DNA from 3 places in the Paenibacillus sp. JT22N15 genome. Region 1 is predicted to be linked to each of the others. Evidence: riboswitches for the same ligand, from Rfam matches in the RefSeq annotation. Region 1 holds a riboswitch; each other region holds the start of a gene.
What was found. Region 1 has a riboswitch for cyclic di-AMP ahead of AC50X8_RS28425 (resuscitation-promoting factor). Riboswitches for the same ligand answer to the same signal wherever they lie in the genome.
Positions count from the first base shown of each region.

Region 2: it holds a riboswitch for cyclic di-AMP, as region 1 does, so the genes downstream of both, AC50X8_RS29220 (C40 family peptidase) here and AC50X8_RS28425 (resuscitation-promoting factor) in region 1, are expected to answer to the same signal.
Region 3: it holds a riboswitch for cyclic di-AMP, as region 1 does, so the genes downstream of both, kdpF (K(+)-transporting ATPase subunit F) here and AC50X8_RS28425 (resuscitation-promoting factor) in region 1, are expected to answer to the same signal.

Region 1 covers NZ_JBXENV010000019.1:10,746-14,022, reverse strand. Annotated here, with positions in the region: gene rnmV (ribonuclease M5) at 1-283, opposite strand, end outside; gene AC50X8_RS28425 (resuscitation-promoting factor) at 616-1,761, opposite strand; cyclic di-AMP (ydaO/yuaA leader) riboswitch at 2,007-2,214, opposite strand; gene AC50X8_RS28420 (TatD family hydrolase) at 2,399-3,172, opposite strand.
Region 2 covers NZ_JBXENV010000020.1:76,578-79,854, reverse strand. Annotated here, with positions in the region: gene AC50X8_RS29225 (FAD-binding domain-containing protein) at 1-674, opposite strand, end outside; gene AC50X8_RS29220 (C40 family peptidase) at 762-1,232, opposite strand; cyclic di-AMP (ydaO/yuaA leader) riboswitch at 1,234-1,405, opposite strand; gene AC50X8_RS29215 (hypothetical protein) at 1,835-2,650, opposite strand; gene AC50X8_RS29210 (M1 family metallopeptidase) at 2,666-3,277, opposite strand, start outside.
Region 3 covers NZ_JBXENV010000009.1:262,230-265,506, forward strand. Annotated here, with positions in the region: gene kdpA (potassium-transporting ATPase subunit KdpA) at 1-1,632, opposite strand, end outside; gene kdpF (K(+)-transporting ATPase subunit F) at 1,673-1,750, opposite strand; cyclic di-AMP (ydaO/yuaA leader) riboswitch at 2,006-2,195, opposite strand; cyclic di-AMP (ydaO/yuaA leader) riboswitch at 2,304-2,504, opposite strand; gene AC50X8_RS19455 (response regulator) at 3,079-3,277, shown strand, end outside.

The sequences.
Region 1 (3,277 bases):
CATTCTCAATGCCGATATCCCCTTTATAGGAGGCCAGCTCCTGCGGTAAAAAAGCATGCTTGCAGCCCGGCACGCGCTGAGCGACAATTTTACGAATACGCTCTCCCGCATGATCCGGATCTGTAAATATAATAACGCCACGGCGCTCCTGTGCCAGCGCGATGCGCCGCAGCACATCCTCGCCAATGGCCGATCCATTCGTCTCAATCGTATCGGCTTCAACGGCCCGCTTAATCGCTACCGTATCCTCTTTGCCTTCTACTACAATCATTTCCTTGATCACATCGAACAATCCTTTCACAAAGGGAAACTTATCTTGGATATTCGTTCAAGCGTAAACGGCTGTCGCCGTCCTTTGGCGGCAAAGCTGCCGTTTCGCGGTGAAATATAAGCTGATTATAAACGTGAAACTTATCAATCTTATATTTCAGAAAAAATGGGCGATTGCTGCAACAACAACCCGCTCATTCACGTCTGTTTTATTATAACCCCAATTGGCCATTCAAGCGAATCTGACGCAAACAAAAAGAAGAGGCAAGGCCTCTTCCGCATCCTGTCATATTTAGCTTATGATTGCGATAAACTAGAGCACAATCCATAAAGAACTGCCACTAATTAGCTAAGCGATGGCTTGTTAGGACCAATCACATAAACGGTAAATCCTTTTTTCTTACCAAATTTATTAGCTTGCTTCTCACTGTCAAAATAAACATCGATCTTATTGCCCTTGATCGCACTTCCGGTATCTTCAGCACGGCGGAAACCAATGCCCTCGATATACACCCACCAACCGAGTGGAATGATATCCGGGTCAACGGCAATTGTCCGTCCTTCCGATACTTTAGCGCCAGAGGCCGTAATTCCGTAGTCCGGGTGCCCTTCGCTCTTGCCCGTTGATGCTAAGCCAGCTGAATAGGCCGTCAATGTGACGTTGCTGAGCACTTTTTTGGATGTGAGCGTTGTGCCGTCTACCGTTACATTGTTGCTGGTTGTCGCTGTCGACAGCACAGTAACTTTAGGCTCCGGCTTTTTCGTACCGACTGCAACGACCTGATTGACCGCAACCGTTTCGACTACCTTGTCTACCACTTTCTTGGAGACAAGTACGCCATCTTCAAACTGCTTCTCAATTTTGATCGTTACGACGCCTTCTTTGCCCGTCTGCACAACCTTCTCCTTGCCTACTTCCAGGTTCGGATCTTCCTTCTTCACAATGGTGAACGGTGTTGTGCTGGACGACTTGCCTAGCTTCGTATCGACGCGAATGACTGTTACGGTCATATCCGCGCTGACGCCCGAGCCAAGCGAAGGTAATACTTTATCATCATCTTCAACAGGAATATTTAATTTCTTTATCGCTGCCTGCACGGTTTTCTCTGTCGTGTACACCGTTGATGTTTTGCCATCAGCTTTTACAAGTAGCGGTACCGCATGCTTAATTTCAAAGCGGTCCCCATCCTTTACTGCCGTATTCAGAGGTACAGATACCTCGTCATGCGGGCCAATTGTAATAGCTTGTTCATCCAGTAGGCGTTGCAGGACCCATTGTTTCGTTGAAACAACGGTTTCTTGTCCATTCACTACTACGGATACGCTTTTGTCAGCCGATCCGTACAACAACACCAAAAACATGAAAGTCATAGCGATTGAGATCGTAGTACTCAAAAGAATCAAACGCAAGTTTTCACGCTTCCATCGCAATGCGAAAGACATGCTGGATGATCGTTTCCCATGGGTCTCACTTGCTTGAATAATGCCCACTTCATCGGTCCTCCTTCATAGCCCCGCCGTCGAATTACGCATGATACCATTGACGCGACTATAGTATATTGGCGTGCTTCTAGCACGCTCCAGTATATTTCCTCTGCAACCTCCTAGATTTACCCTATGACGACGGTTTACCCAATATTCAAAAATAAAAAGAAAGCCCGTCGACAGAGGATCTGTTTCGTGGCTTCCCGGGAACGTCAAAATAGACTATTCAGGAATGGTGGATGCACGAGGTTGATCACTCTCTATAAACGCTTACGAGGTTAGCTGTCGGGTTCGGGCAAGAGAGCTGCCCTATCGTCGGAAGAATGCTCATGGCAATCCCCGCCAAATTCACCCCTAGAAGAAATTCAGGTGCGCGTGCAATGTGATCCGCAAATTCCTCACAGCATCGTGCATGGTTCCCCCGCTCTCCAAAGTTCGAAGATTAAGCGCAAACTGGAAATCCAATACAAAAATTTAAAGCTCTGAAATGAATCATACCTTCATCGGAGCCTAATTGTAAAGATCAGATAAAAACCGATTTAAGCGAAATTTTAGGATATTTACGGAAAAGAGAGTCTATTTCAGCATGAAAAATTAGTTTTATCGCCGTAAAGGTCACTTATTCTCGTTTTTATAGCCGTTTTTACACAATTCCGAAACATTTTTTACCGTTTTCGGTCGTTAAATTGGCGATTTCGGCCACCGATTTTCCTAATATTTCTGCTGCGGCTTCCGCAACGAGCGACACATAAGACGTCTCATTTCGTTTCCCTCGGAATGGATGAGGGGTCAAATATGGGGCATCCGTTTCGATCAAAATTCGGTCACTCGGAACCATCGCAAGCACCTCTTTTGGCACCCTTGCATTTTTGAATGTAAGCGGTCCCCCGAACGATATATAGAAGTTCATATCGAGGCATTTTTGAGCCGTTTCTGGACTGCCGGAAAAGCAATGCATAATGCCGCCAACCTCAGAAGCATTTTCCTCCTTCAGCAGCTTGACAATATCCTCATGGGCATCGCGATTATGAATAATAATTGGTTTTTTCAACTTCTTGGCTAAGCGAATTTGCTCGCGAAATACGCGATGCTGGACGTCTTTTGGGGACGTATCCCAATGGTAATCCAGTCCGATTTCGCCAATGGCTACCACTTTAGGATGAGAGCAAAGCTCTTCAATCCATCCCAGATCCTCCGGCAGCATATCGATGCTGTCAACGGGGTGCCAGCCAACTGCTGCATATATAAAATCATATTTTTCTGCCAGCGCAAGTGTTGTTGGAATCGTTTCCCGATTGAATCCAATATTAACCATTAAATCCACCCCTGCCGCACGCGCTCTTTCGATAACAGCTTCGCGGTCTTCGTCAAAATGCGGGGAGTCCAAATGGGTGTGTGTGTCGAATAAAGAAATCATAATTGAGCAAGCTCCTTCTATATTATAGTCTATGGTGAAACGGTCGAAAGCCGTCCTTTGGCGGCGCGTTTCAGTCCGAGAAATATAGAGAAAGTATGGCAAAAT
Region 2 (3,277 bases), on a different contig from region 1:
TCGCTCCATGCCTCGAAATGCTGATCGCTCAGCGAAGATAAATCAAACTTCTGCTCATAGCGGTAGAAGTCCTCATTGTATTTTCCTTGATATAGAAAAAAATCCCGCCATGCCAGCTGTCTAATCCACGCCTCGGCTCCAAACTGCTGCTGCGCCGCTTCGTAGGCTTGCCGTGCTGACAGCGCTCCCGTATTCAAATAACGCGCCAAATGGCTCGTCTGGTCGTCCGCAAACTGGTCGCGGCCGCCTTCATAGCCAGACAGGCGTTGATTTAGAAATTGCTCCAGCACCTCGGCTGCATGGCTCGCGTGGGATTGGCCGCGCCCGGCTGAGTCATCTATCTGCTGAAAGGCTGCCGCAGCCAGATGCTCCCGCGGAAGACTGAAGCGCTCTGCCATGCTGGCATCTATATTTTTCAGCGTATTAAGCTGCTGCAGTGTTGTCTCGCCCGCAGGGGAATAGTGGCTCTGCATAAAGGCTTGCCACATGCGGTAAAACGGCGTAAATACCTTGTAAGGCTCACTGCGCCGAGAAAACGTATGGAGCTCCTCCAAATCGGCCAGCGGCGCATCGTCGAGCGTCATCCAGCGGCGTCCCGCTGCGCGTACAACCTGCTGCATACCGTGGTCGCGTGCCCTTGCATAAGGCGTTGCCAGAAAACAGCAAAGCCGCAAGCTATTTGTCCGAAGACAAACAACTGCGGCTTTGCTGATTGAGACAGCAGCTTTTCGTTATGTAAGCGAAAAAAGCGTGGCCTGGCTCTATTGCTCGCTTGCGTACTTGTCGTAAGCGTCTTGGCTCATAACGCGTGTAGCTGATACGTAACGATCAGCATAATAAGACTCGCTAAGTTTGCTAATAATAACGCCTCTGCTCGAGGAAGCATGTGCAAACTTTCCATCGCCTACGTAAATACCAACGTGGGAGATGCCTTTGCCGCTCGTGTTGAAGAATACGAGATCGCCAGCGATCAGGTCACTCTTCTTCACTTCACTGCCATCGTTCGATTGGGCTTGGGAAGTACGGGAAAGATCGATGCCCATTTTGTCGAAAACATACTTCGTAAAACCGGAGCAGTCGAAGCCTTTCGTAGTCGTTCCGCCGCTTTGGTACGGTGTGCCGATCAGATCAGCGATAACACCATCCATCTTCGAACTCGCGAACACGCTGCCTGCTTGGAAAGCAAGCATTAATACAAGACCAACGAGTAGTGCAGTAACCTTCTTCAAAATTTGAAACTCCTTCCGGTGCCGACGAGGTTAGCTGTGGGGTTCGGTTGTGAAGGTTCCCTATGATTTCCAAGACACTTGAATCAAGCCGTCCAAGCATCGAAATCAATTCACCCAAAGTGGTTCCCCCGTATTTCTATACCTTTGCGGTATAAAAAATTAGGCTGGTTTAATTTTGCTCTGCGCTAATAATTCGTTTTTTTCATGTGATTTCCTTCTATATGAATGAATTTCTAATAATTCTCATGTAACCTTTTGGCTCAATTTTGCGTTAAAACAAGTTTCTTGCCTAATAAATGTTCGATCTATCGCCGTTCTTGGGCAAAAAAACATTTTGTCAGTTTATATGAGAAATAGGCAGCTAATATGCTATGAATCGTGTGAATAGGCAAGAATTATAGCGTAAAATGAAGATTTAGAGAGTTTGAGCTAGGTCGCCATATAGGCTGGGAAGTAAATGGAGGCTTTACCTGCAGGTGCAGGATAACGGCAAAAAACCGATTTCGGCCTTTTGGCCGCAATCGGTTTTTTTATGAGAAGGGCTTTAGAAAAATGAGAATACTAAATGAGAATTAGGTGGGGTTGCCCTCATTTTTCTAAGGGTCTCAGCTCTGCTTTGATTGCAGGCAATCGTATTGGGCAGCGAGCGTCCATACTTTTAACAAGGTGCGCAGCAGATGATAGGCTTGATGCATGATGAGTGCCAGCATGCCTGCCCAAGCATAGGAAAGCCCAGACACAGCGAGCGAAGCGGCAACAGCCAGCAGCCACATCAGCAGAGAGAGGCCGGCATAAGGGAAAAGATTTCGGAGCGCATGGCTGAGCCAGCGCAAGGAGCCCGTGCCGGAGGCGGCGCCGAACTGCATAGCGAGCAGCAGCAGGTGAACGAGGAAGCTCCATAGCAGCCAGCCGCCAAAGCCCGGCAGCGTGCCTTGCAGCAGCTCGCCCAGCGAATGGCCCTCCATAAGCAGCTTGAAGGCGCGAGGCAGCAGGAACCAGCCGGGTGCGAAAATAAGCAGCGTGCGCAGCCAATAGAGCAGCGTCACGGGCTTCCAAGCTTTGCGAATGCCTTGAAGAAACTGTGTTTCACCTGTTTCGCCCATATGATGCAGCGAGTAGAGCAGCCCCGCATTGAACAGCGGCGTCAGCAGCATGCGGGCAGCGAACAAGCCGCCCAGAAGCCACAAATAAGGATTGATCAAATCCGTCTTCGTCAATTGAAACTGGGCCTCGCTGAAGAACAGCGACACGGCCGAGTCAGACGGATGCTGGAGCGGAAAGCGCCGCAGCAGCGGCAGTACAGTCATATCAACAAAACGGTAAAGGAAAAGTCCCCATAATAGCTGGTAAAGGAATAACAGAATGACGATATAGAAATGGCGGATAGCGAGCCGCCAGCCTTGCTTCATATGCTGCTTCATTTTTCAACCTCCTCTCTACCAGCCTACGGATCCGAGCAAGCCTTCGATGAGCTTCGTCAGGCCGAGGCTCCATCGAATGCGCGACTGCTCGGGCACTTCTGCGCGCATAAAATTGTTAATATGCTTGTTGTCCAGCACATTGCTGTTTTTCGGGTCAACCGCCACCCAGGCGAGCGGAGCAGCGTGCACAACCTTGTACTGGATATGCGACTCGGCGGCATCCCATGTTTTCGAAATCTTTTCGCCATCGGTAAAGGAGAATACGAGCGGGATTGGCCCATTTTGCCCGCCATTGCGCTTAATCAGCACGGTAGACTCGTACTCCGTTTGGCCATCCTGCTCCACTTCATTCACTCGAATAGCCTCTACTGAAAAATCCGCCATCAGGCTGCCGTATACATACTGGTGGAAATAGTCCTGCCATTTTTCCTTCGTAATCTGCTCAACGACACGCTGGAAATCAGACGTGGTTGGATGCTTGAATTTGTATTTTTGAAAATATGTGCGCATAATTTTTGACATCGTCTTTGCTCCAACCTGCTTCTCAATGCCGACCAGCACAAGCTTGGCGCGCATGTATACATTTTCCGCGTACTCATCGCTGTTGTGATAAGCCCATGAAGGCTG
Region 3 (3,277 bases), on a different contig from region 1:
CAGAAACGTGAGCGCGCCGATCAAAATAACGACGCCCATCAGCATAACGGCAAACAGCGAATTGTCCGTTCGGAACGTGCCAATCGTCTCCGGCACCCACTGCTTGCGGCTGAGTGATCCGGCTACAGCAAGCAGCGCAATCATCGACATATATCGGCCGAAAAACATCACGAGCCCGGTCGTTATATTCCAGAACGGCGTATTGTCGGCCAGCCCCTCAAACCCGGAGCCGTTGTTGGCGGCCGAGGACGTATATTCATAAAGCACCTGCGTAATGCCATGAAAGCCCGAATTGGATATAGCGCCTTGCCCCAGGTCGGTTAGAAAAGCCGCTGCCGTTGGCGCGAGAATAATAAACGGATGCACGAGAATGGCAATGGCAATGAGCTTCATTTCGCGCGGCTCTATTTTTCGTCCGAGAAATTCTGGTGTCCGTCCGACCATCAGCCCGCAGATGAACACCGTCAGCATCGCATACATCAGCATATTGACGAGCCCGACGCCTTTGCCGCCGAAGACGACGTTCAGCATCATTTGGGCAAGGGGAACGAGCCCGCCAAGCGGAGTGAGCGTATCGTGCATCGAATTGACCGAGCCGGTCGTGGCCGCCGTCGTCACCGTCGTGAACAGCGCGGACTGGGCGATGCCGAAGCGAACCTCCTTGCCCTCCATGCTGCCTTGCGAAGCGTCGATGCCGAGTGTGGCGATCAGCGGGTTGCCGCTTTTTTCAGCCGTATAGGAAATCGTAAGAAAGATCAGAAACAGCGCCATCATCGCCGAAAAAATAACCCAGCCCTGCTTGCTGCTTTTCGCAAACCGGCCATACATGAAGGGCAGCGCGGCAGGCAGTGCCCACATGGACAAAATCTCAATGACATTCGTCAGCGGGTTGGGATTTTCGAACGGATGGGCGGAGTTGACTCCGAAAAAACCGCCGCCATTCGTGCCAAGATGCTTAATCGACTCCAGCGAGGCGACTGGCCCGATGGCGATATGCTGAACCGCGCCCTCGAGTGTCGTAACGGTCAAGGTAGGGCTAAGCGTTTGCGGCACTTGCAGCGCCACAAGCAGCAGCGTAATGATAATAGCGAGCGGGAAGAAAATCCGCGTATGTGCTTTGACGAAATCCTCGAAAAAGTTGCCGAGCGTTCCGCCTTTGCTCGTAATGCCGCGCACGAAGGCGACAGCAACGGAAAAGCCGGTAGCGGCGGACGTAAACATCATCATCGTAATGACGGCCATTTGCGCAAAATACGTCAGCCCTGATTCGCCGCTGTAATGCTGGAGATTCGTATTGGTCATAAAGCTGATGACCGTATTTAGGACGAGTGTCGGCTCCATGCCGCCGATTCCATTCGGGTTAAGCGGCAGACCGCTTTGCACCCTCAGCAGTACATAGCTGACAGCTACGAGCACGAAATTGAGTGTAATAAAGCTGAGCGCATATCTTTTCCAGCTCATGCCTTGGCGATTTTTGAGCCCGATTACTGCATAAATGATCGCTTCGATTCGTCCGAACAGCTTGTCGGTACGGTTCGGAACGTTTGAAAACACGGAATATAAATAATGCCCAAGTGGCTTTGCGATCAGCATGATCATGCCGACGACTACCGCCATTTGCAAGACGTCCACAGCTGTTCCTCCCTTGCTATAAATGATGAAATGTTATGAGCTAAAATTTTTCCGGATGGAGCAAGGCGTAGACGAGATACACCAGCAAAGCTCCTGTAACGAGCAATATGACAATCATCCCCGTTCCTCCGTTTCGCTAATGGACCGATCGCACCAGCGTATAAATCCGGCAATCAGCCCGAAAGCTGCGATTAAGGTCAAAGCCATTCCGATATCCAGCATAGCTGCATCGCTCCTTATTTCGTTTTATCCCTAGTCATTTTGGAAAAAAAGGCAACAAAAAAGAAGCCTTGGGCAAAGAGGACTCTTCACCCGCAGCTTCCTTCATCCGGGCATCATACGCCCCTGATTCGCCTGCGATAAGTGTAAGTGTGGCCTCTCCCGTTGACGCTTGCGAGGTTAGCTGTCGGATTCGGGCGCGAGAGACGCCCTACGCTTGGCACTTATCGTGCCCTTGCGATTCACCCCGTGACGCTCCCTGCCATCGTCCATTGGACAACGACAGAGAGCCGTCGATGGTTCCCCCGTTTCTGCGGCAGTGCAGAACTCAGCGTTTGAAACAAAATGCCTGCCGATGTTGCGAGTGCTATTTTCGAAAAAAAGACAACAAAAAACCACAGAGGCGTATGACGCTCTGTGGCCTGATTTACAAGGTCACAATCGTTCACCATTCCTCTCTACACCTGCGCTTACGAGGTTAGCTGTCGGATTCGGGCGGTGAGAGTCGCCCTACATTTGCCTGGAGTTTCATGACACTCCTGCAAACGATTCACCCCTGCGCTGCCAGCTTCCGACTCTCACATCGGATGGCTGCAGTGCGTTTGGTTCCCCCGCTCTTCGCCTAATATGCGAAGACTCAGCGATCAAGCAAAAACGACTACGTCGTCCTTCTGGGACGAGCGAAGAGCTTTGCCCTTAGAAATATAGAGAAAGGATAACGAAAACATATACTTTCCTATATTTCAAGGTGAAACGGCTATCGCCTTCCTTTGGCGGCGCAGCGCGTTTCAGTCCGAGAAATATAAGCCTATTTATAAGTGCAAAACTTATAAATGCTTATATTTCAAAAAAAGGTTCATGCATGCTATGAATCATACTCCCCCGCCGCGATTGCTGTAAAGGAAGCTTACGCCGCAAAAGAGAGCGAATGCAGCAGATTAGCTTGATTTTAAACGCTTACAACGAGATTTATCTTTAGCAAGGTCGATTTATCTCGCGATTTCTTTAAAATATAGGAAAGCATATGATTTTTTTCTTCCTTTCTCTATATTTCATCGCGAAACGGTAGCTTTGCCGCCAAAGGACGGCTTCAGCCGTTTACGCTTGTTTACTCAAAGCACCCCCTCTTTCCAGAAAACAAGGAAACGAATATGATAAATAGCATGCTGACAGAATCAGGTGTTTGCGGCTGCTCGGCCGCGTATTTAAATAGCGGGGGGATGAACGATGTATAAAGTGCTGCTGGTAGATGATGAAGAAGAGACGCGCAGCGGGCTGCTGCACGAAATTGCATGGGAGCGCCATGGCTTTGAAATTGTAGATACGGCGGCGAACGGCAGGGAAGCGATGGAGCTGATTGAGCGTCTGGAACCGGACATCGTAGCGACGGATATTAGCATGCCGTATATGAACGGCTTGGAGCTGG